One region of the Pectobacterium cacticida genome, then DNA from elsewhere that is predicted to be linked to it. Evidence: predicted binding sites of a transcription regulator. Region 1 holds the regulator's gene; each other region holds the start of a gene.
What was found. The regulator CRP, encoded in region 1, controls carbon source genes, mostly activating them, when cyclic AMP is high. The targets are predictions, from matches to a motif close to ATGTGANNNNNNTCACAT.
Positions count from the first base shown of each region.

Region 2: a site for CRP is predicted at 5,687-5,704, ahead of aaeR (HTH-type transcriptional activator AaeR). Genes of this name have one in related genera too.
Region 3: a site for CRP is predicted at 7,195-7,212, ahead of RFN81_RS17375 (GntP family permease). Genes of this name have one in related genera too.

Region 1 is NZ_CP133656.1:492,042-500,164, reverse strand. It holds gene RFN81_RS02360 (hydrolase) at 1-798, shown strand, start outside; gene RFN81_RS02355 (YheU family protein) at 823-1,059, shown strand; gene RFN81_RS02350 (phosphoribulokinase) at 1,179-2,048, shown strand; gene RFN81_RS02345 (OsmC family protein) at 2,086-2,493, opposite strand; gene crp (cAMP-activated global transcriptional regulator CRP) at 2,867-3,499, shown strand; rRNA gene rrf (5S ribosomal RNA) at 3,967-4,082, opposite strand; rRNA gene RFN81_RS02330 (23S ribosomal RNA) at 4,220-7,125, opposite strand; tRNA gene RFN81_RS02325 (tRNA-Glu) at 7,367-7,442, opposite strand; rRNA gene RFN81_RS02320 (16S ribosomal RNA) at 7,584-8,123, opposite strand, start outside.
Region 2 is NZ_CP133656.1:263,840-271,962, reverse strand. It holds gene pmbA (metalloprotease PmbA) at 1-1,058, opposite strand, end outside; gene yjgA (ribosome biogenesis factor YjgA) at 1,471-2,022, shown strand; gene aaeB (p-hydroxybenzoic acid efflux pump subunit AaeB) at 2,097-4,076, opposite strand; gene aaeA (p-hydroxybenzoic acid efflux pump subunit AaeA) at 4,097-5,062, opposite strand; gene aaeX (p-hydroxybenzoic acid efflux pump operon protein AaeX) at 5,070-5,273, opposite strand; gene aaeR (HTH-type transcriptional activator AaeR) at 5,722-6,657, shown strand; gene RFN81_RS01150 (hypothetical protein) at 6,768-7,106, shown strand; gene RFN81_RS01145 (hypothetical protein) at 7,116-7,709, shown strand; gene tldD (metalloprotease TldD) at 7,788-8,123, opposite strand, start outside.
Region 3 is NZ_CP133656.1:3,806,846-3,814,968, forward strand. It holds gene glpT (glycerol-3-phosphate transporter) at 1-17, opposite strand, end outside; gene glpA (anaerobic glycerol-3-phosphate dehydrogenase subunit A) at 326-1,996, shown strand; gene glpB (glycerol-3-phosphate dehydrogenase subunit GlpB) at 1,986-3,257, shown strand; gene glpC (anaerobic glycerol-3-phosphate dehydrogenase subunit GlpC) at 3,244-4,455, shown strand; gene RFN81_RS17360 (pirin family protein) at 4,828-5,523, shown strand; gene gntR (gluconate operon transcriptional repressor GntR) at 5,582-6,577, shown strand; gene RFN81_RS17370 (gluconokinase) at 6,587-7,099, opposite strand; gene RFN81_RS17375 (GntP family permease) at 7,258-8,123, shown strand, end outside.

The DNA.
Region 1 (8,123 bases):
CACGGGCTTGAGGGCAATTTTTACAGCCCCTACGCTCATGGCCTGTTACAAGCCTGTAAGCAGTACGATTGGTTGAGCGTTGTCATGCATTTTCGCGGATGCGGCGGCAAACCCAACCGTATGAAGCGACTGTATCACTCCGGCGAAACCAGCGATGCCAGTTATTTTCTGCGCTGGATGCAGGAAACGTTGGGCGATGCCCCCACTGCCGCCATCGGCGTTTCTCTTGGCGGCAATATGCTAGCCTGCCTCCTCGCCCAGCAGGGCAGCTCTTGTTACCTGTCCGCGGCCACGATTGTCAGCGCACCGTTGATGCTTGAGCCTTGTAGCCGTCGGATGGAACAAGGCTTCTCCCGACTTTATCAGTATTACCTGCTGCATCTGCTGAAACAAAGCGTCGGCCGTAAGCTAGACGCCTATCCGGATACACTACCGATTCACTTTTCGCAGTTGAAGCGCATTCGCCGATTACAGGAGTTTGATGACGTCATTACCTCTCGTATCCACGGCTTCAGCGATGCTATAGACTATTATCAACGCTGTAGCGCCTTGCCGTTGCTGTCCCAGATTCGTAAACCGCTACTCATCATCCACGCGAGGGACGATCCTTTCATGACGCCAGACGTTATTCCCGATCTATCACAATTACCTTCTAATATTGAATATCAGTTAACAGAACACGGCGGACATGTTGGCTTCGTCAGTGGCACCTGGTTGAAACCGGAAATGTGGCTGGAACAGCGTATTCCTCTTTGGCTTAACACATTTTTGAACCACGCCGCTGATGCCTCTTTATGAACCATTTTACTCAGGAATTATAACGTGATTATTCCCTGGCAACAGCTCGATCCAGATACGCTGGATAACATCATTGAAGCTTTCGTTCTGCGCGAAGGTACGGATTATGGCGAACAAGAATGGTCGCTAGCACAGAAAGTGGAAGATGTTCGCCGGCAACTGAAGTCCGGTGACATCGTGTTAGTATGGTCTGAGCTACATGAGAGCCTCAATATTATGCCGCGTGCTCAGTTCAATGCCGGAGAAGATACCCCTTATTAACGTAGCGAACGGTATCACAGGGCAGACTAAGCATGTTTAAAACTTGCGCGATTATTGAGGATATGCGTAAGCACTCTCACTCTACTTTGTAGGTTAACCATCACGGAGTCACGCGCCTTATGTCATATCAGCATCCGATTATTGCGGTAACTGGCTCCAGCGGAGCGGGTACAACTACAACCAGTCGGGCCTTCCATAAGATTTTTCAGCAACTCCATCTAAGTGCGGCCCGATTGGAAGGCGATAGCTTCCACCGCTATACCCGTCCGGAAATGGATATGGCTATCCGCAAAGCGCGTGATTTAGGGCGCCATATTAGTTACTTTGGCCCGGAAGCGAATGATTTCAGTCTGTTGGAACAATCATTTATTGAATACAGTCTGCATGGACGCGGCCAGACGCGTAAATATCTTCATACTTACGACGAGGCGATTCCTTACAATCAAGTTCCCGGAACGTTTACTCCGTGGGAGCCGATGCCGGAACCCACCGATATTCTGTTTTATGAAGGGCTGCACGGCGGCGTAGTCACTGAGCAAAACGACGTGGCACAGCATGTGGATTTACTCGTCGGCGTGGTGCCGATCGTTAACTTAGAGTGGATACAAAAACTGATGCGAGACATCAATGAACGAGGTCACTCGCGTGAGGCCGTAATGGACTCCGTCGTCCGTTCAATGGAAGACTACATCACCTACATCACGCCACAGTTCTCTCGTACACACATTAACTTCCAGCGCGTACCTACGGTGGATACCTCTAACCCGTTCGCGGCTAAGTCAATTCCGTCACTGGATGAAAGTTTCGTCGTCATTCACTTTCAGGGGTTGGATGCTATTGATTATCCCTATTTACTCGCCATGTTACAGGGATCCTTTATTTCCCACATTAACACGCTGGTCGTTCCTGGCGGGAAAATGGGGTTGGCGATGGAATTAATCATGGCACCACTGGTACAGCGATTGGTTGAAGGGAAAGCGATTAAATAAGCGCGACAGGTTCGGCGATATCGCGCTCAGAGAAACGTTATGACAACGTTCTAATTTCGTAGCTGTGTGTTACCTTAACAATATTACTCAACATTAGCGCTACTGAGCAGTATTTTTCCGCTGATAGTGCAGCAGCGCGTTCAACAGCATTATCGGTCAGATTTTTGCCCGTAACGATAAAATGCAGATTGATATGAGTAAATAAACGCGGCGTTTCAGACCGTCGCTCTGACGTTAATCTCACCTCACAGTCGGTCATATCATTACGCCCTTTTTGCAGAATCGACACTACATCGATCGCGCTACACCCTCCAACCGACATCAACACCATTTCCATCGGGCTGGGCGCTTTATCACCGGAATTACCATCCATCAATATCTGATGCCCTGACGCGGACTCCCCCAGAAACGTTAAACCCTCAACCCATTTCACCCGAGCTTGCATGATGCTTCCCCGCTAAAATTTTTTTGAAAACTTATATCTTAACTGTACAAAAGTCAGCAAAATTCGGCGCGTTGTCATACTGACGCGAGACAACACAAGACACATCCTCAAAGCTGTGTTAAAACAAAAATAGAATAGACTGTTTCTGGACGCCCCCTGAAACGAAGAAGATGATGGCGTAACCAAACATACCTCAGTTATGTTTACGGTGCGGCAAGACAGCAACCGGAAATCAGGGGGTACAATGGTTCCAGTATATTCCCTGACATCATTCTGCCTAGACTAAATTTTATTTTTAGCAGTTAAACGCGCCGTACAGGGAACTCTGACCCCTGTAATTTGCGTAGTAAATTACAACAGAGGATGATAGCGAATGGTTCTCGGCAAACCGCAAACAGACCCAACTCTCGAATGGTTCCTTTCCCATTGTCACATCCATAAGTATCCATCGAAGAGCACGCTGATTCACCAAGGTGAAAAAGCAGAAACGCTTTACTATATCGTTAAAGGCTCTGTCGCAGTGCTAATCAAGGATGAAGAAGGCAAGGAAATGATCCTTTCCTACCTCAATCAAGGCGATTTTATTGGTGAGCTTGGCCTATTCGAAGAAGGTCAGGAACGCAGCGCCTGGGTCCGAGCGAAAACAGCTTGTGAAGTTGCAGAAATTTCTTATAAAAAATTCCGCCAACTTATTCAAGTCAATCCAGATATTCTCATGCGTCTATCTGCTCAAATGGCAAGTCGCCTCCAGGTAACTTCAGAAAAAGTGGGCAATCTTGCCTTCCTTGATGTCACTGGCCGTATCGCACAGACTCTACTTAACCTGGCCAAACAGCCTGATGCCATGACACACCCAGATGGCATGCAAATAAAAATTACTCGCCAGGAAATTGGACAAATCGTTGGCTGTTCACGTGAAACCGTGGGGCGTATTCTAAAAATGTTAGAAGATCAGAATCTGATTTCTGCTCATGGTAAAACGATTGTCGTTTATGGCACTCGCTAACGCCTTGTAAATCGGCATAGGGCGCAGTTCTTATGAACTGTGCCCCTCCGCGTCACCCGGCATGCGGGTCCGCACCGGGCGGTTTGGGAAGTTGAGGCCAAGAGATGAGGCACTCCCAGACTGTCGAGCCATTGCTGGGTTAAAATACCCTATTGAATAGTTTGGCACTGTATCTCCTCCCGCAGCGGCTGTTGAGCCACCGTCGCACTGACTCCCATTGCACATAACGCCCAGTTCACCGTCTTACCACTCTTCCATTGCTTGAGCTGGATTGCCCTGAGCCGATGTATCCAGCTCGCCGCCAGACTCTTGGCGTTTGCGCTCCCCCTCACGCAAGTGCACTTCGCTTCATTCGTTGTGTTGTGATCAACTTATGGCAGGACTTTCCCCCGCAGGAATGTGCTCATGCTGGGCGCAGCACAGCAAAAAGCCCCTGTCTTGCGACAGGGGCTTTCCACTTGTTTGATGCCTGGCAGTTCCCTACTCTCACATGGGGAGACCCCACACTACCATCGGCGCTACGGCGTTTCACTTCTGAGTTCGGCATGGGGTCAGGTGGGACCACCGCGCTATCGCCGCCAGGCAAATCTGTTTCATTCCGACCGTTACTTAACATGACTCCCTTCTTTGTCATCTCCGTAACCATCAGAACCAATCCTAAAACAAGCTGAATATCGTTCTCTATGCGTCTTTCATCTCTCAAAACACCTTCGGTGTTGTAAGGTTAAGCCTCTCGGGTCATTAGTACTGGTCAGCTCAACGTATCGCTACGCTTACACACCCAGCCTATCTACGTCGTCGTCTTCAACGGCCCTTCAGGGGCATCTTGTGCCCAGGGAAGACTCATCTCGAGGCAAGTTTCCCGCTTAGATGCTTTCAGCGGTTATCTCTTCCGCACGTAGCTACCGGGCAATGCAATTGGCATCACAACCCGTACACCAGCGGTGCGTTCACTCCGGTCCTCTCGTACTAGGAGCAACCCCTCTCAATCTTCCTACGCCCACGGCAGATAGGGACCGAACTGTCTCACGACGTTCTAAACCCAGCTCGCGTACCACTTTAAATGGCGAACAGCCATACCCTTGGGACCTACTTCAGCCCCAGGATGTGATGAGCCGACATCGAGGTGCCAAACACCGCCGTCGATATGAACTCTTGGGCGGTATCAGCCTGTTATCCCCGGAGTACCTTTTATCCGTTGAGCGATGGCCCTTCCATTCAGAACCACCGGATCACTAAGACCTGCTTTCGCACCTGCTCGAGCTGTCACTCTCGCAGTCAAGCTAGCTTATGCCTTTGCACTAACCTCCTGATGTCCGACCAGGATTAGCTAACCTTCGTGCTCCTCCGTTACGCTTTGGGAGGAGACCGCCCCAGTCAAACTACCCACCAGACACTGTCCGCAACCCCGCTCAGGGGCCCACGTTAGAACATCAAACATTAAAGGGTGGTATTTCAAGGTTGGCTCCACGCAGACTGGCGTCCACGCTTCAAAGCCTCCCACCTATCCTACACATCAAGGCTCAAGGTTCAGTGTCAAGCTATAGTAAAGGTTCACGGGGTCTTTCCGTCTTGCCGCGGGTACACTGCATCTTCACAGCGAGTTCAATTTCACTGAGTCTCGGGTGGAGACAGCCTGGCCATCATTACGCCATTCGTGCAGGTCGGAACTTACCCGACAAGGAATTTCGCTACCTTAGGACCGTTATAGTTACGGCCGCCGTTTACCGGGGCTTCGATCAAGAGCTTCGCCTTACAGCTTACCCCATCAATTAACCTTCCGGCACCGGGCAGGCGTCACACCGTATACGTCCACTTTCGTGTTTGCACAGTGCTGTGTTTTTAATAAACAGTTGCAGCCAGCTGGTATCTTCGACTGGTCTTAGCTCCATCCGCCAGGGACTTCACCAACTCCAGCGTGCCTTCTCCCGAAGTTACGGCACCATTTTGCCTAGTTCCTTCACCCGAGTTCTCTCAAGCGCCTGAGTATTCTCTACCTGACCACCTGTGTCGGTTTGGGGTACGATTCGATGTGACCTGGTGCTTAGAGGCTTTTCCTGGAAGCGTAGCATCGGTTACTTCATCACCGTAGTGACTCGTCATCACGCCTCAGTGTTAACAATGACCCGGATTTTCCTAAGTCATCCACCTTCACGCTTAAACCGGGACAACCGTCGCCCGGATAACCTAGCTTTCTCCGTCCCCCCTTCGCAGTCACACCCAGTACAGGAATATTAACCTGTTTCCCATCGACTACGCCTTTCGGCCTCGCCTTAGGGGTCGACTCACCCTGCCCCGATTAACGTTGGACAGGAACCCTTGGTCTTCCGGCGTGCGGGTTTTTCACCCGCATTATCGTTACTTATGTCAGCATTCGCACTTCTGATACCTCCAGCAGCCCTCACAGGCCACCTTCGCAGGCTTACAGAACGCTCCCCTACCCAACAACACCTTAGTGTCGCTGCCGCAGCTTCGGTGCATGGTTTAGCCCCGTTACATCTTCCGCGCAGGCCGACTCGACCAGTGAGCTATTACGCTTTCTTTAAATGATGGCTGCTTCTAAGCCAACATCCTGGCTGTCTAGGCCTTCCCACATCGTTTCCCACTTAACCATGACTTTGGGACCTTAGCTGGCGGTCTGGGTTGTTTCCCTCTTCACGACGAACGTTAGCACCCGCCGTGTGTCTCCCGTGATAACATTCTTCGGTATTCGTAGTTTGCATCGGGTTGGTAAGTCGGGATGACCCCCTAGCCGAAACAGTGCTCTACCCCCCAAGATGAATTCACGAGGCGCTACCTAAATAGCTTTCGGGGAGAACCAGCTATCTCCCGGTTTGATTGGCCTTTCACCCCCAGCCACAAGTCATCCGCTAATTTTTCAACATTAGTCGGTTCGGTCCTCCAGTTAGTGTTACCCAACCTTCAACCTGCCCATGGCTAGATCACCGGGTTTCGGGTCTATACCCTGCAACTTAACGCCCAGTTAAGACTCGGTTTCCCTCCGGCTCCCCTATTCGGTTAACCTTGCTACAGAATATAAGTCGCTGACCCATTATACAAAAGGTACGCAGTCACCCAACTAGTGGGCTTCCACTGCTTGTACGTACACGGTTTCAGGTTCTATTTCACTCCCCTCGCCGGGGTTCTTTTCGCCTTTCCCTCACGGTACTGGTTCACTATCGGTCAGTCAGGAGTATTTAGCCTTGGAGGATGGTCCCCCCATCTTCAGACAGGATATCACGTGTCCCGCCCTACTCATCGAACTCACAGCCTGTGCATTTTTGTGTACGGGACTATCACCCTTTACTGTGCGACTTTCCAGACGCTTCCACTAATACACACACTGATTCAGGTTCTGGGCTCTTCCCCGTTCGCTCGCCGCTACTGGGGGAATCTCGGTTGATTTCTTTTCCTCGGGGTACTGAGATGTTTCAGTTCCCCCGGTTCGCCTCATGACACTATGGATTCATGTCATGATAGTGTGTCTAAACACACTGGGTTTCCCCATTCGGGTATCGTCGGGTATAACGCTTCATATCAGCTTACCGACGCTTTTCGCAGATTAGCACGCCCTTCATCGCCTCTGACTGCCTAGGCATCCACCGTGTACGCTTAGTCGCTTAACCTCACAACCCGAAGGTGTCTTTGATAAACCAAAGTCATCATCGCGCTGTGATTATTTGAGAGACTCATTGACAGACAAATTCACCGTGTTTACCCATAAATAGCCAAGGTATTCACGATTATTCCGCTGTCATGTTTCAATTTTCAGCTTGTTCCAGATTGTTAAAGAGCAATATCGTAAACACGACTTATCAAAGTCATCTTTACGATATTCAGGATAATGTCTTTCACTCATTATCGGATTGGCGTCCCCAAGGGGATTCGAACCCCTGTTACCGCCGTGAAAGGGCGGTGTCCTAGGCCTCTAGACGATGGGGACACGAAAACTCCGTACCGAATCAGACATCCGGCACGCTCGCATCAGCATGAGTTAACACTCATTACATCAACAGGTGCGCTTGCTCATTTTTTTCATCAGACAATCTGTGTGAGCACTTCACTCAACGCACATCTTTCTTGGTAAGGAGGTGATCCAACCGCAGGTTCCCCTACGGTTACCTTGTTACGACTTCACCCCAGTCATGAATCACAAAGTGGTAAGCGCCCCCCCGAAGGTTAAGCTACCTACTTCTTTTGCAACCCACTCCCATGGTGTGACGGGCGGTGTGTACAAGGCCCGGGAACGTATTCACCGTAGCATTCTGATCTACGATTACTAGCGATTCCGACTTCATGGAGTCGAGTTGCAGACTCCAATCCGGACTACGACGTACTTTATGAGGTCCGCTCACCCTCGCAGGCTCGCTTCTCTTTGTATACGCCATTGTAGCACGTGTGTAGCCCTACTCGTAAGGGCCATGATGACTTGACGTCATCCCCACCTTCCTCCGGTTTATCACCGGCAGTCTCCTTTGAGTTCCCGACCTAATCGCTGGCAACAAAGGATAAGGGTTGCGCTCGTTGCGGGACTTAACCCAACATTTCACAACACGAGCTGACGACAGCCATGCAGCACCTGTCTCACAGTTCCCGAAGGCACTAAGGTATCTCTACCAAATTC
Region 2 (8,123 bases), 230 kb from region 1:
CCTTGTCCGGCGATGCGCCAGTTATGAATACCGCCCGCGTGACCGGTGCTCTTCATCCCCAGTTTACGTGCAGAGTAGCTCGTCATCAGCCAGGTCTGCAACACCCCCGCTTTCACAATTTCGCGCGCCTGCGTTCGTACGCCTTCGCTATCGAACGGCGTAGAAGCCAGCCCCTTAAGCAAATGCGGCTGCTCCTCTATCGTCAGCCACTCCGGCAGAATCTGCTGACCTAGTTTATCCAGCAGGAAGGTCGATTTACGATAAACGCTACTGCCACTGATTGCCCCGACTAAATGACCAAACAGGCCTGTCGCCACTTCGGCAGAGAACATCACGGGAGCCTTCATCGTGGGCAGTTTACGCGGTGACAGGCGGGATAGCGTGCGGCGCGCACATTCTTCGCCCACCCATTCCGGGCTACGCAAATCGTCTAACGCACGCCCAATGGTATAAGCATAATCCCGCTCCATATCGCCATTCACTTCGGCAATTACACAACTGGACAGGGAATGGCGGCTGGAGCAGTAGCTCTTCAGCAGGCCGTGGCTATTTCCGAACACCTTAACACCGTAATGGCTGTTAAAACTGCCGCCTTCGGTGTTGGTGATGCGCGAGTCGGCCTGTAACGCCGCCTGCTCTGCGCGCGCCGCTAATTCAATGCCGCGCTCCGCATCCAGCTCGGTCGGATGGAACAGATCCAGATCCGGTGCGTCAAACGCCAGCAGATCGCGATCCGCTGGGCCGGCGAAGGGATCGACAGAAGTGTAACGCGCGATATCCAGCGCAGCTCGTACAGTCCGGGCGATCGCATCCGGGCTGAGATCGGTAGAGGATGCGCTGCCTTTGCGTTGTTGATGATAAACCGTGATGCCCAGCGCACCATCGCTATTGAATTCAACATTTTCAACGTCACCATAGCGGGTACTGACGCTAATGCCTGTCGTTTTTGTCACCGCGACTTCCGCCGCATCAGAGCCGGCACGCGCAAGCTCCAACGCTTGCGCCACCGCGAGTTCCAGCGCTTTACGCTGTTCCGCAACTTGAGTAATTATCGTCATCGTTCTACCAAAGTAAGTGGAAGAAAGCTCACCATCATCCCCACTCGAAAAATGAGTGGAGAAATATGCTTTAAATAATTCAAGTTTCAGGAAGGCGGCAAGCGAAGATCAAATAAGTCATTCGAGTGACTGACAAATCAGCCAGAGGCTAGTTTGAACGCTGCTTGCAGCGGCCCCAACGGGGCGAGCCACACGCCAATGTGTCGAGTAACGCAGCCAACCCACATGCAACTTGAAGTAGTACGAGCACAAAAAGGTGTAGCATAATGCTTTCTAGTCTAACAGGATCGGCGGACAATTTCGCACAAAGCCTAAACCTGTTAGTATCAGCCTCTTTTTTCTGGTGGGCGCGCTGTTCACCATCCCGGAGCCGCGTTAAACCTTGCTCCTGGACACTTTTTAGGAGCCAACCATGAAGCAAAAGTACGAAGACTGGCTAAATGACATCCCCGAAAATCAAGAAGACGACGAAGATGATGAAATTATTTGGGTCAGCAAAAGCGAAATAAAACGCGATGCCGAAGCGCTGAAAGATCTCGGTGCCGAGTTGGTCGATCTGGGGAAAAATGCCCTTGAGAAGATCCCTTTGGATGACGATCTGCGTTCTGCGGTGGAACTGGCGCAACGGATCAAGAAGGAAGGCCGCCGCCGCCAGTTACAGTTGATAGGCAAGCTGTTACGCGCCCGCGATCCAGAGCCGATTCAAAGCGCGCTGGATAAACTGAACAATCGCCATAATCAGCAGGTCGCCTTATTCCACAAACTGGAACAACTGCGTGACCGTCTGATCGCCGAAGGCGACAATGCCATTCCAGACATTCTGGCGCTATACCCTCACGCCGATCGTCAGCAGCTACGTTCTCTGACACGCAATGCGCAGAAAGAAAAGGCCGCGGAGAAGCCACCAAAAGCCGCCCGTCAAATATTCCAGTATCTACGAGAACTGGCTGAAACCGTAGATTAACGGCAACGGCGGGATGAGGAGCCGTTCCTATCCCGCGTTCAGAAACGGTTCTCTTATGTCACGCTGTCTCAGGGTTAGTGATCCAGCGCATGTTGATAATCATGGAGAATTCCGGTTAATCGCCTGACTGGCTCAGTCATCTGTGAAGGAAGCTGTTGCTCCTTCAGCATTTGTTGATAACGCTCAAGCTCCTCTAACAGCCGCATAAAATGACGGTGACGCGAGGCGTCGCGTCGCGCGGAGATCACCTGTTCCGCCGTTGCACGAAGCTGGCGATGAAAAGCAGAGAGCGCCGCATTTGGCGGAATATCCAGTGTTCTTAAGCGCTGATGCATAATGATCAACCATAGCGCGAGACGATACTTGGCAATATCATTAGGGAAGCGGTTTAGCAGCAGGAATAGTTGTTGGTATAGCGCAGGCAGGTGATTTTCCTTGCGCCGTGTCGTGTTCGTGGTTAACGCTGAAACCGCACCATACACAAAGCGGTTCAACAGCACTCTCCCGGTATGCGCCTTCGTGTTATCGCGAATCAGCAGGATGACAATCAGCGCCAGAAAAGATCCAATGATCTGCCCGATCGCATTGTCCAAAAACTGGCTAATATTAAATGTCATCGGATTATCCAGCACCAGAATATTAATCGTGCTGGCTAATGCCCCCAACGAACCCAGTCGGCGCTTTTGTACTTCAAGCCCCAGGAAAAAAGCCATTCCCCCTAAACTCAGGCACAGCAACAGCATACTTTGCTGCGTCGACGGCATAATAAACATGAAGATCAGCGCTCCCAGCGGCAGCGCAAAGATCGTTCCGAAAAGAAAATCTTTTGCCACCATTTGTGGGTTCGGCAAACGCATAGCAAGCGACGTGACCACCGCGATCATTACCATACAGACGCTGCCGGAAGTCCAGCCCGTGCTAAGCCAAAATAGACAGCCTAACGCCGTCGCCACACCGGTACGTAACCCGTTGATCATTGCATGACGGGTTTCCGCGGAAGGGGCTTTCATTTTCACATCGCTGTTTAGTATATCAGCCTCAATTGACGTGATACGCCCGTTGGTCTGCACCCCCTTCGCCAACAGCTGGTAGCGTGTCGCCGCCCCAATCCAACCGATCAGCATCGGCGGCACGTCACGGCTATCCGCCGCAATCAATTGACGCAGCGCCTTCAGACGGCAATGCACATCGCGCAGCGACTCAACTGGTCGATCCAATATTAATTTCAGGCTGCTTTTAATCGGCGTAGGTTCATCGCGCAATATCAGATAGGCTTCGCATGCCTGCGTGATCATCGTCAGCGATTGCGTATGCAGGGAGATGAGACGACGATTGCTGTTCTGCCAGCGCGAGGATTCCAACATCAGGTTACTGCGCATGCCGTTTAGCGCGGTCGTTTTACGCACTAGCGCATGCCACGCCGCATCAATGCTTTCCTTATCCGCACCGTTGATACTGAGCTGCAAGAGTCGGTATTGTTCCACCAGCAACTCACTAATGCTTCGGTCAACGTTCTGCTTGATCGAGCGGGGTGAAAACAGTAAATCGGCCAGAATGGCGCAAACGATACCCAACACAATTTCGCTACAGCGCTCTACAGCAAACTGTGGCGTCAATAGCGGCATTCCCTCCGTTGAGACAATAATAATCAGTGCGGTATAGCCTGCCAGCCCGAATACATAGGCATTCTCGACTTTAACCAGCGAGGAAATCCAGGTACAAAAGCCCGCCCAGATGCAGCACAGCATCAACATCACAACGGGTGCACTCACGGTAGCAATAATGATGATAAGTGCGCCGATACAGCCAATGAAAGTGCCGATAATACGCAAAATACCACGATGCCGGATTGCACCGGAGAAGGGTTCACCACCGGCAGCAAACGCCGGGCCAGCCGCGACAATCGCCGCCGTCAATACCGACCAGCGCGGAGTTTCCAATTGGAGATGAAACCCCAGGAATAGAGACAATACAATCGCAAAACTCAGCTTAAAAGAAAAGCGAAGGCGTGCGAATGTCGGCGTCGTAAATAACGTGGCGCTTATCAACGGCATTTTTTTCATTATCGCCTCGCTTAGCCGAACTCACGCAGACGATAAAGCAGGCGAATAAGCGGCGACGGTTTTTTATCGTTGTTAACCTGTTCTCCGGTAATGACCACGGTCGCCGTGGTACCAGCCGGATAAAGGTCGCCCATTTGATGATCGAGACGGATCTTCACGGGCACGCGCTGAGCCAGACGCACCCACTCCAGATTGGAATCTACGTTAGCCAATCCCTTCGTATTCACACTGCTACTGCTGTTATTCACGCCTGCCGCCACGCTATCTACCGTGCCATAAAATATTTTTTCGCTACCCAGCGGGGTGATCTCCGCACGATAGCCGCGGCGAATACCCTCAAGTTTGGTCTCTTCCATATATGCCAATAGGTAAAACGAATCTTTTTTCACTAACGCCACCGCGGTATTTCCGCGTTCGATAAATTCGCCGCTTTGCACATGCAGATTGGTGATCCAACCGTCGGCAGGCGCACGGACCACCGTGCGATCGAGCTCCAATTTCGCCAGTGACAACACGGCCTGTGCTTTAGCAAGTTGGTGCGTCGCGATCTCCAAGGCACTACTGGATTGATCGATGTTTTCCTGTGACATCGCTCTCACCCCCAACTGCGCACGGCGCATCGATTCCCGGCGTTTTTCCCTAACCATCGCCTGATAGTAGGCGACATCGGCTTCCGCCTGCGCGACGGCCTGACGATAGCGCGGCTGATCAATGACAAACAGTACGTCACCTTTATTTACCAATTGGTTGTCCGTCACTCGGACATCGGTCAGCAATCCGCTCACATCCGGTGCGATCGCCACCACATCAGCCGTAAATTTGGCATCGCGCGTCCAGGGCGATTCGGTATAAAACGCCCAGATGCGGAAAATGGCGGCAATCGCACATAGCACAATGACCAGCGTAACCGCCACGCGACTAAGTTTTCTGATCAACATGGCCTGACGCCTAAATAAGGTTAACAAGAAAGCTTTCACAAACGCCTCACAGACCGTAACGGAACAGTAAATAAAACAGGCAGCAGAATAGCGCGCTGTTAAACAACGCCGGGTGCCAGACGAAATCATAGATCCCCGTCGGTTGCAGCAGGCGATTCACGACAAAGAACAGCGTTAGCGACACCAACAAGACAAAAAATACGGGGGGAAATGACAGCCCGAACAGCACCATAACCGGGAGTGAACTCATCCTCTTTTTCCTTTTTCTTCAATAACGGCAACGGCAGGTTAGCCACCGGATAAAATTTATGACACGTGGCACCACAATAGAGTACAGGTATAGCGTCGTACTGATGTTCAGCATAGACACAAGCTCTCAGCACGCAAGCGAGCAGCCTGCGGCGCAAATAATGTAAAACTGATGAGAGCAACGTCAGCAGGACTGGCTAACGATAGGAAATCAGCGAATTACGCGATAATAGGTAAATAAGCCCAATCATTAGAGAGTCCTGGATAGTGAATAGTCATGGACAATCGCAGACGACGCGCCGGTTCGCTTTTACGCTCAGATAAAACTGTCGCTTAAACGATAGCGGACAATGTTCCACTCGGCACCACCGGATAGGCTATATTATGGATGGATATTATTACCTTATCTACATAGTGTGATCTAAATCACTTTTAAGCTAGAGTGAATAATGGAAAGATTAAAGAGTATGTCGGTTTTTGCACGCGTGGTGGAATGTGGTTCTTTTACCGCCGCCGCTCGCCAGTTACAGATGAGTGTATCCGCCGTCAGCCAGACTATCACCAAGTTGGAAGATACCCTCCAGATTAAGCTGCTAAACCGTAGTACACGCAGTATCGGCCTGACGGAAGCGGGGAAAATTTACTACCACGGCTGCCGTCGCATGCTGCATGAGGCCCACGAGGCGCATGAGCAACTCTATGCCTTCAACAATACGCCGATCGGCACGTTACGCATCGGCAGTTCTTCTACTATGGCGCAGAATGTGTTAGCGACGATGACTGCTGCGATGCTGAAAGAGTATCCCGGCCTATCCGTAAATCTGGTCACTGGCATTCCCGCGCCCGACCTGATTACTGATGGGCTGGATATCGTTATTCGCGTCGGGGCGCTACAGGACTCTAGCCTGTTCTCGAAACGCCTGGGCTCAATGCCGATGGTCGTCTGCGCGGCAAAAAGCTATCTGGCACAGCACGGCGCGCCGGATAAACCGGCAGATATGGTGAATTTTTCCTGGCTGGAATACAGCGTGCGGCCCGACAGTGAATTCGAGCTGATCGCCCCTGAGGGAATGTCGACCCGACTCTCACCGCAAGGGCGCTTTGTCACCAACGATCCACAAACGCTCGTGCGCTGGCTCAAAACTGGCGCTGGCATTGCGTATGTCCCGCTTATGTGGGTCGTGGACGACATTCATCGTGGCGACATTGAAATCCTGTTCAGCCGCTACCACTCTGACCCGCGCCCGGTGTATGCCCTTTATACACGTAAAGATAACCTGCCGTTAAAAGTGCAAGTCTGCATTAACTACATGACGGAGTACTTTAAAAACGTCGCGATGACCTATCAGGCCTATCGCCAGGATCACGGCGAGGAAAAAAAGTAGGATTTGCAAAGAGGAAAATGCGAAACGCCTTCCTCTTTCATACAAAACACATCCCCATCCCACCATCCGTACGTTATATCTCTTTCCTTCGTTCAGGAAAGTAAAATCACATGGATAAGGTACGAATAAATTCGTACAATATAGGTGAAGGGATGGGGTTCAAGGATGCCAAAAAGCAGCTTATCGTCTGTTTGCAGTCGGGTACTGTGTTGCATGAAGCCAGAGGAAATATCAGTACGAAGAATCTGCTGGCAACCGGGCAAATATCAATAACAGAACTCATTGATATTATTTATCAATCTTCGGGGACATCCTACTCTTCTTCACCCCATCATTTTGCAGCGCATATTGATGTTCATATCATCCGTTGCCGCCATCGGGGAATATCGTGGTATATCAAATGGTATTTTGCCGAACCAAATTGTGTCTTTATTAGCGTCCACCATTGAGGTGATGACATGAAAATTTTCAAAGTCGGAGATACACAGTCCGCTATCTGTAACGCATGCCAGTCACTTGAAACTGCGACGTTTCAGCTTAGAGACGTCCCATTCAGCGATAACAGCGGCGTGGTGAGACAGGTTTTGGTTGGCGTTTGCAATCGCTGCGGGAATATTGCCATCATCCCCCATCAATCTACGCCCATGATTAAGAAAGCGCTCGATGTACAGCGTAAGGCGCTGGAAAGCAGAGTCCCTGCGCACATGATAGATATCTTAAATCTGGCAAGCTGCGAATTAGGTGGGGAACCCGATTTTATTCCCACGCTGATGAAATACTATCTTCACACGCTGGCAGCCGATCGCGCAGCGGCACAAGATATCCCGCGTTTTCTGCAAAGTGATTTGGCAAAAGGAAAATCCGAGAAACGTCTTTCTCTTAAAGGAAGGCATGTTGCGACAGACATTGACGTACTAAAAACCACAACAAACATATCCAGTACAACAGACCTATTAAAAGGCATTGTTCTCAAGATTAAGGAAGATGTCTTGGTACAGCGAGATGAAATACACATCAGGCAGCTCAAATCGATTATTGCAGCGGTTTCCTGACTTTTTACTCCATTACCTCTTAGCCCAATAAAAAAACCGCGCTCATAAAGCGCGGTTTTAAAAAGATATCAGAGCAAATTATGCCGTGCCGCCTACCGTCAGACTCTCCAGCTTCAGCGTAGGTTGACCAACGCCGACGGGCACACTTTGCCCTTCTTTACCACACACGCCGACGCCGTTATCGAGCGCCAAATCATTACCAACCATGGAGATTTGCTGCATCGCTTCGATACCAGAACCAATTAACGTAGCGCCCTTGACCGGCGTACTAATACGACCGTTTTCGATCAGATATGCCTCGGATGTCGAGAAAACGAACTTACCCGATGTGATATCCACCTGACCGCCGCCAAAATTTGGCGCATAGAGACCATATTCAACGCTGGAAATTATCTCTTCTGGCGTCGATTTACC
Region 3 (8,123 bases), 800 kb from region 1:
TTAAAAATGCTCAGCATAGATATCTCCAATGCGAAAAAAAACGAGAGATTTTTGTTCTATTACGAAGGCAAGTGTAAAGGGTTCGTCTGTTGATGAGTGTGACTCATGACAATAATGTTTCATTTTTATGAACATGTGACGATTTTTGCGCTCATGTTAGCAAAATTGGAAAATTTCCCGACGGGATTTTGGTGAGATAAATCACGTTAAGAGCGTTTTCACGCCAATTTAATTTCGTTTTTTGTTCGTTTTTGCTCTCTATCAAACATTTATTCTGCTTTTTGTGCCTCTATAACAGCAGACATCCCTCCGCTGGAGCGAAAAGATGAGACAAAATGCGGGTAACTGGCGCGAAACTGACGTGGTTGTCATCGGCGGCGGTGCGACAGGCGCGGGAACGGCACGCGATTGCGCCCTGCGCGGACTGCGTTGCCTGTTGCTGGAACGTTATGATATTGCGACTGGCGCGACCGGCCGTAATCACGGCTTATTACACAGCGGCGCCCGCTATGCGGTAACCGATGGCGAGTCTGCCCGCGAATGTATTCAAGAAAACCAGATTCTCCGTCGCATTGCCCGCCATTGCATAGAACCGACAGACGGCCTGTTTATCACCTTGCCGGAAGACGATCTTGGCTGGCAGGCGCAGTTTATTGCCTCCTGCCAGCGGGCAGGTATCCGCGCCCAAGCGCTGGACCCGCAGGAGGCGCTGCGGCTGGAACCCGCGGCCAATCCGGCGCTGATCGGCGCGGTGCGAGTGCCGGATGGCTCTGTCGATCCTTTCCGCCTGACGGCGGCTAACATGATCGACGCCTGTGAGCACGGTGCTGAAGTGCTGACCTATCACGAAGTCATTGGGTTGATTCGCCAAGGCGATCGAGTCACCGGCGTGCGCGTTTTCGACCATAAAAAAGGAAGAGAGACAGAAATATACGCGCAAGTGGTGGTCAACGCGGGGGGAATCTGGGGACAACGTATCGCAGAATATGCCGATTTATGCGTACGCATGTTTCCGGCGAAAGGCGCGCTACTGATTCTGGGGCATCGCATCAACAACATGGTGATCAACCGCTGCCGCAAACCGGCGGATGCCGATATTCTGGTGCCGGGCGATACCATTTCGCTGATTGGCACCACGTCGACCCACATCGACTACGATCAAATCGATGCAATGCAGGTGACGCCTGCCGAGGTGGAAACGCTGATGCGGGAAGGATCCATGCTAGCCCCTGCGCTCGCGAGTACGCGAATTCTGCGTGCTTATGCCGGTGTCCGTCCTTTGGTCGCCAACGATAGTGACCCGAGTGGGCGTAGCGTGAGCCGCGGCATTGTGCTGCTCGACCATGCCAGCCGCGACGGGCTGGAAGGGTTTCTGACCATTACGGGCGGCAAACTAATGACCTACCGTCTAATGGCGGAGTGGGTGACGGACGCTATCTGCGAAAAACTGGGCCATGACGTAGCCTGCTCGACGGCGCAGACGCCATTGCCCGGCTCTGAATCGCAGGATGAAATGAAAACCGCGACTCACGCCCTGTCAGCTTACCCCGCAGCGAAACCACTCTCTGCGCCGCTGCGCGGTTCAGCGATTTACCGTCACGGTGAACGAGCCGGAAGAATGCTGTCCGGTGACCGCCTGGATCGCAGTCTGGTGTGCGAGTGTGAAGCCGTGACGGCGGGCGAAGTGCGCTACGCGGTAGAAACATTACAGGTGAATAACCTGATTGATTTACGTCGGCGCACGCGTGTGGGCATGGGCACCTGCCAGGGAGAATTGTGCGCCTGTCGTGCGGCGGGCCTGTTGTGTCGTCTGGGCACCGCGACGCCAGCGCAATCGCTCACGCAGCTCAGCGAATTTTTAAATGAACGCTGGAAAGGCATTCGCCCGATCGCGTGGGGCAACGCCCTGCGCGAAAGCGAATTTACCAGTTGGGTTTATCAGGGGCTGTGCGGCCTGACGACCAGCGACAATCAGGAGGATCGCCATGCGCTATGACGTCGTGATCATCGGCGGCGGGCTGGCAGGGTTGACCTGTGGGATTCGTCTGGCGGAACAGGGAAAACGCTGCGCAATGGTTAGCGCCGGACAGAATGCGCTGCATTTTTCTTCCGGCGCGTTGGATTTACTCTCTCATCTTCCTGATGGGCAGCCGGTGAGCCATCCGCTGGAGGCGCTGGAGGCATTGGCGCATCAATCCCCTCGTCACCCCTATTCCCGGATCGGGGCGGCGACGGTCGCCGCACTGTTACCGCAGGTTGAGGCGCTGTTGCAGCGCAGCAATATCGCTCTGTTAGGCCATCATCAACAGAATCACTGGCGTATGACGCCATTAGGCCAGTTTCGCGCATGTTGGCTAAGTCCGGCTGATGGCGTAACGCGTGGCCTGCCGGAGTCCCATTTTGGCGACAACCCGCTCATTGCCGGTATCGACGGCTTTCTGGATTTTCAGTCCCGTATTGTTGCCGGTACGCTTCAGGCACGGGGTATCGCGGCACGCAGTGATGAACTCAAGCTACCGGTGCTGGATCGGCTACGCCAAAACCCCAGTGAATTCCGTGCGGTCAATATTGCCCGCGTGCTCGATCGGCCAGAGAATTACGCGGCGCTGGTGGAAGAGTTGACGCGCTTGGCCAACGGTAACGACGCCATCATCATGCCCGCCTGTTTGGGGTTAGATCGCCCTGAGATCATCGGTGAACTCACCGTGGCGTTGGGTAAGCCGGTGCAGTTGCTGCCAACCTTACCGCCGTCAGTTCTCGGATTGCGTTTGCATCAGGCGCTGGCGCGCCGCTTTTGCCAACTAGGCGGCATGGTGATGCCGGGCGATCGCGCGACGCGTGCCGCGTTTTCCCCCCAGGAGATCGCGGTCTATAGCCATCATCACGGCGATATTCCACTGCGCGCGCAGCACGTGGTGCTGGCAAGCGGCAGCTTCTTCAGTAGCGGGCTGGTGGCGCAGTTCGATCGGGTGACTGAACCGGTCTTTGGGCTGGATGTTCGGTTCGCAGAGCAACGCGAAGGCTGGAGCCAGCAGGATGTGTTTGCGCCGCAGCCCTATAGGCAATTTGGGGCGATCGTCGATGAACGCCTGCACCCGCGTATCGGGGGAAAAACGGTCAACAATCTGTACGCGATTGGCGCAGTGCTGGAAGGCTTCGACCCTATTGCGCAGGGATGCGGAGCGGGTGTTTCCTTACTCAGCGCGATCCATGTTGCCGAACAGATTTTAAAGGGGGCAACCCATGAACCTGCTTGACGATAACCGCTTTGAAGATTGCATCAAATGTACGGTTTGCACCACATATTGCCCGGTGTCGCGCGTTAACCCGCTTTATCCCGGCCCGAAACAGGCTGGGCCGGATGGCGAACGTCTGCGGCGCAAAGATCCGGCGCTGTACGATGAGGCGCTGAAATATTGTACTAACTGCAAACGCTGTGAGGTCGCCTGCCCGTCGGACGTCAACATCGGCGACATTATTCAGCGTGCGAAAGCGGCGCACAGTAACCATAAGCCAACGCTGCGCGACGCGATTCTGAGCCATACCGATTTCATGGGGTCGGTGGCGACGCCGTTTGCGCCGCTGGTTAATACGGCGACCGGTCTTAAACCCGTGCGCCAACTGCTGGATAAAGCGTTAAAGATCGACCATCGTCGCCAATTACCGACCTATTCGTTCGGCACCTTTCGCCGCTGGTATCGCCGACAGGCGGCAAAGCAGCGCGCTTATGATGAACAGATCGCTTATTTCCACGGCTGCTATGTGAATTATAACCATCCACAATTGGGTAAAGATCTGGTGCGGGTTTTTAACGCGCTAGGTATTGGCGTTCAGTTGCTGAATAAAGAGAAATGTTGCGGTGTGCCGCTGATCGCCAATGGTTTTCATGACAGAGCCAGAAAACAGGCGCGTGCCAACATTGCCTCGCTGGATGAGGCGATCAATCAGAAATCGCTGGCGGTCGTTGCAACGTCTTCGAGCTGTACGTTCACATTACGGGACGAATATCCACATCTGCTGGGCGTGGATAACGGCCACGTGCGCGATGGCGTTGAACTGGTCACGCGTAAACTCTATCGACTGTTGGAAGACGAAGGGAAAACGCTGGCGTTGCGTCAAGTACCACTTCGGGTGGCGTACCATACGCCCTGCCATTTGGAACGGATGGGCTGGACGGCCTACACGCTGGCATTGCTACAACGTATTCCCGGCCTACAATTGATAATGTTGGATTCCCAATGCTGCGGTATCGCGGGCACTTACGGCTTCAAAAAAGAGAATTACGCCACCTCGCAAGGCATTGGCGCACCGCTGTTTCGTCAGATTGAAGCGAGCGGTGCCGATATCGTCGTCACCGATTGCGAAACCTGTAAATGGCAGATCGAGATGTCCACCAGCAAACCGTGCGAACATCCGATCACGCTGCTGGCGAGCGCATTGGCATCGCCACCGTAACCCACAAAAAATAGGGGAGAAATGAGCCTAATTCCATCCCGTATTGCGAATAAGAATTTATCGCAAAAATCACTTTACAGACGCGAATGATAATGATTATTATTGCTATGCATTCTGGGGGAACGGTGCCGTGTACCTGTGTTAGCTATCAATGGTGTTCGCGTTTATCCCGTTACCCCGTGAAGGCATGACATTGCTCACATTGCTTCCAGTATTATTTAGCCAGCTCGGGTGCTGGCTTTTTTTTATCTGTTTTTCCTGCGTTTTACCTATCCTGTTCTGATTTTTCGAACAGTGCGATGAGTTTTTTCCGCTATCTTATTCTCCCCTGCCCATTACACTTTCCTTATCAAAAACGTGGGAGGAAATAACATGATCTATTTACGTCAGGCGCACGAACGCGAGCATGCGAATCACGGTTGGCTCGATAGTTGGCATACGTTTTCATTTGCCGATTACTACGATCCTGACTTTATGGGGTTTTCGGCGCTGCGCGTGATCAATGAAGACGTTATCGCAGGCGGCCAGGGCTTTGGCACGCATCCGCACAAAGATATGGAAATTCTGACCTATGTTTTATCCGGTACGGTTGAGCATCAGGACAGCATGGGCAATAAAGAACGGGTGCCGGCGGGTGAATTTCAGATCATGAGTGCGGGAACGGGAATCCGTCATTCGGAATACAATGCCAGCGAGCATGAGCCGCTGCATCTGTATCAAATCTGGATTATTCCAGAAAAGACCGGGTTGACGCCGCGCTACGAGCAGAAGCGCTTTGATGTGCAGCAAGGGCGTCAGTTGGTGTTGTCACCAGATGCGCGTGACGGCTCGCTGAAGGTTTTTCAGGACATGACACTGTGGCGTTGGGCGCTGAAGGCGCAGGAGCACGCGGTGTATCAGATTCAGGCTGCACGCCGTATCTGGATTCAGGTGGTGCGTGGTACGGTCGAGGTTAACGGGCAACATGCGGGCACTAGCGATGCGCTTGCGATCTGGGACGAAACCGCGGTGACGGTACACGCCAGCGAGGATAGCGAGATTCTGCTGTTTGATTTGCCACCAGTATAAGAATGGCGCATTTTTTGCTAGACTCAGTCGACTGTTTTGCAGGCATTTTTAGTTGACGATGAAGAAAAAAAGACCCGTTCTCCAAGATGTAGCCGACCGTGTCGGGGTGACTAAAATGACGGTAAGCCGCTATTTACGTAACCCCGCACAGGTTTCAGCCGCGTTGCAGAAAAAAATTGCCGTTGCCTTGGATGAGCTGGGCTATATCCCGAATCTCGCACCCAATATGCTAGCGAGTGCGACCAGCCGGGCGATTGGCGTGCTGCTGCCGTCATTAACGAATCAGGTGTTTGCCGAAGTACTGCGCGGGATAGAGCGCACGGCTGAGGCGCACGGCTATCAGACCATGCTGGCCCACTATGGTTATCACCCCGACAAAGAAGAACAACGCTTAACCTCACTGCTGTCCTATCACATCGATGGACTTATCCTCGCCGAACGCGCCCACACGCCACGAACGCGCCAAATGCTGGATGTCGCGGGTATTCCGGTCGTAGAACTCATGGATTCCGCCTCACCTTGTCTGGATATGGCCGTTGGGTTTGATAACGTTGATGCGGCCCGACAGATGACGCTACGTATGGTCACATTAGGGCATCGTCATATCGTCTATCTCGGTGCGCGCCAGGATGAGCGTACCCTGATGCGCTGCCGCGGCTATGAGCAAGCGATGCGGGAAAGCGGCCTCGATAGTTATTGCGTGATGAGTGCGCGGGCGTCGTCTTATTCGCTCGGAGGGGAACTGTTGCGACAGGCGCAAGCGGAATACCCACTGGTCGATAGCGTATTCTGCACCAATGATGACCTGGCCGTGGGCGCGATGTTTGAATGTCAGCGGCAGGGATTACGGGTGCCGGAAGACATCGGCGTTGCGGGTTTCCACGGGCACGACATCGGGCAGGCGATGGTGCCGAAACTGGCTAGCGTCCTGACGCCGCGTGAGCATATGGGACGCGTCGGCACCGAACACTTGCTGGCCCGACTGCGGGGCGAGTCGGTAGAACCGAACATCATTGATGTCGGCTTCACCGTACTGGACGGTGAGAGCCTTTGATCCTCGGCATTAACCAGCGGTGCGCAGCGCGTCAACACAGCGCTGCACGACCTCTTCCGGCGTGCCATCGATATCGATCTTCAGAACATCAGGTTCATCACGACCTGGTTCTTCCAGCGTATCGAACTGGCTTTTTAACAGCTCCGTCGGCATGAAATGGCCCGCTCTGGCTTGATGACGAGCCAAAACCAGCTCAAAACTCCCTTTCAAATAGAGAAACACCATCTTTTCATTCCCTTCACGCAGACGGTCGCGATAGCGCTTTTTCAGGGCGGAACAGACGATGATGCCAGTCTCGTTTTTGTGCGCCAGACTATAGGCGACATCGCTGAGCCGTTCCAGCCACGGTGCGCGGTCATCATCGTTAAGCGGCGTGCCGCTGGCCATTTTCTGAATGTTGGCGCGGGGATGCAGATCGTCGCCATCAATAAATTTCGCCTGAATAGCGCGGGCAAGTGCTGCGCCAACCGAAGATTTCCCACTGCCCGATACGCCCATCAAAATAATGCTTCGACCTGACATAATTTGATCTCTATCCCAAACTGTAAATTAAATGATACTTAATAGTTCCAGATTTTAACATGTTACCCGTATCATGTTACCGGTATCAAATCATGATGTGATACACCTCACAAACAATCCGCCAATTCTGGCCCGGTGTCTAAAAGAGATGATTAATGATGATAGAAATAACATCCGCCTATAGCGCCAGTGTGCTATTAACCATCGCTGTGGGCGCAGTCGCACTGTTACTGGTGTTGATTATGCGCTTTAAAGTGCACGCTTTTCTGGCCCTCACGTTGGTCAGTCTGGCCACAGCGCTGGTGACGAAAACGCCCTATGAAAAAATAGTCCCCACGTTGTTGAGCGGGTTTGGCGGCACGCTGGCATCCGTCGCCTTGCTGGTTGGTCTGGGCGCGATGATCGGCCGCTTGCTGGAGGTGACCGGAGGGGCGAATGTGTTGGCCGATACGCTCATCAATAAATTCGGTGAGAAGCGAGCGCCTTTCGCGCTGGGGCTTGCCTCGTTGTTGTTTGGTTTCCCGATCTTTTTTGATGCTGGATTGATCGTGATGTTGCCGATTATTTTCAGCGTGGCGAAGCGTTTCGGCGGCTCCACGTTAACCTATGCGTTCCCTGCGGCAGGTGCCTTTGCTGTTATGCACGCCTTGCTGCCGCCACATCCTGGTCCGGTGGCGGCCAGTGAATTGCTGGGTGCCAACATTGGTCTATTGGTGCTGGTAGGCGCAGTGATTGCTTACCCCACCTGGTATCTTGGCGGTTATCTGTTTGGCCTGTGGGCAGGTAAAAAATTTCATTTACCATTGCCGTCAACCTTCCTGACGGAAGTCAAAGCAGACGAACAGCATACGCCGCCCACATTTGGTGTCGTCATGTGGGTGCTGCTACTGCCACTGATCTTGATCTTCCTTGATACCGGGTTGAATACCCTAACAGTAATGGGAGTCATCGGCGGCGATAGCGATCTGGTGCAATTCCTGAGGATGTTAGGGAAAACGCCCATTGCGCTGTTGATTACGGTTTT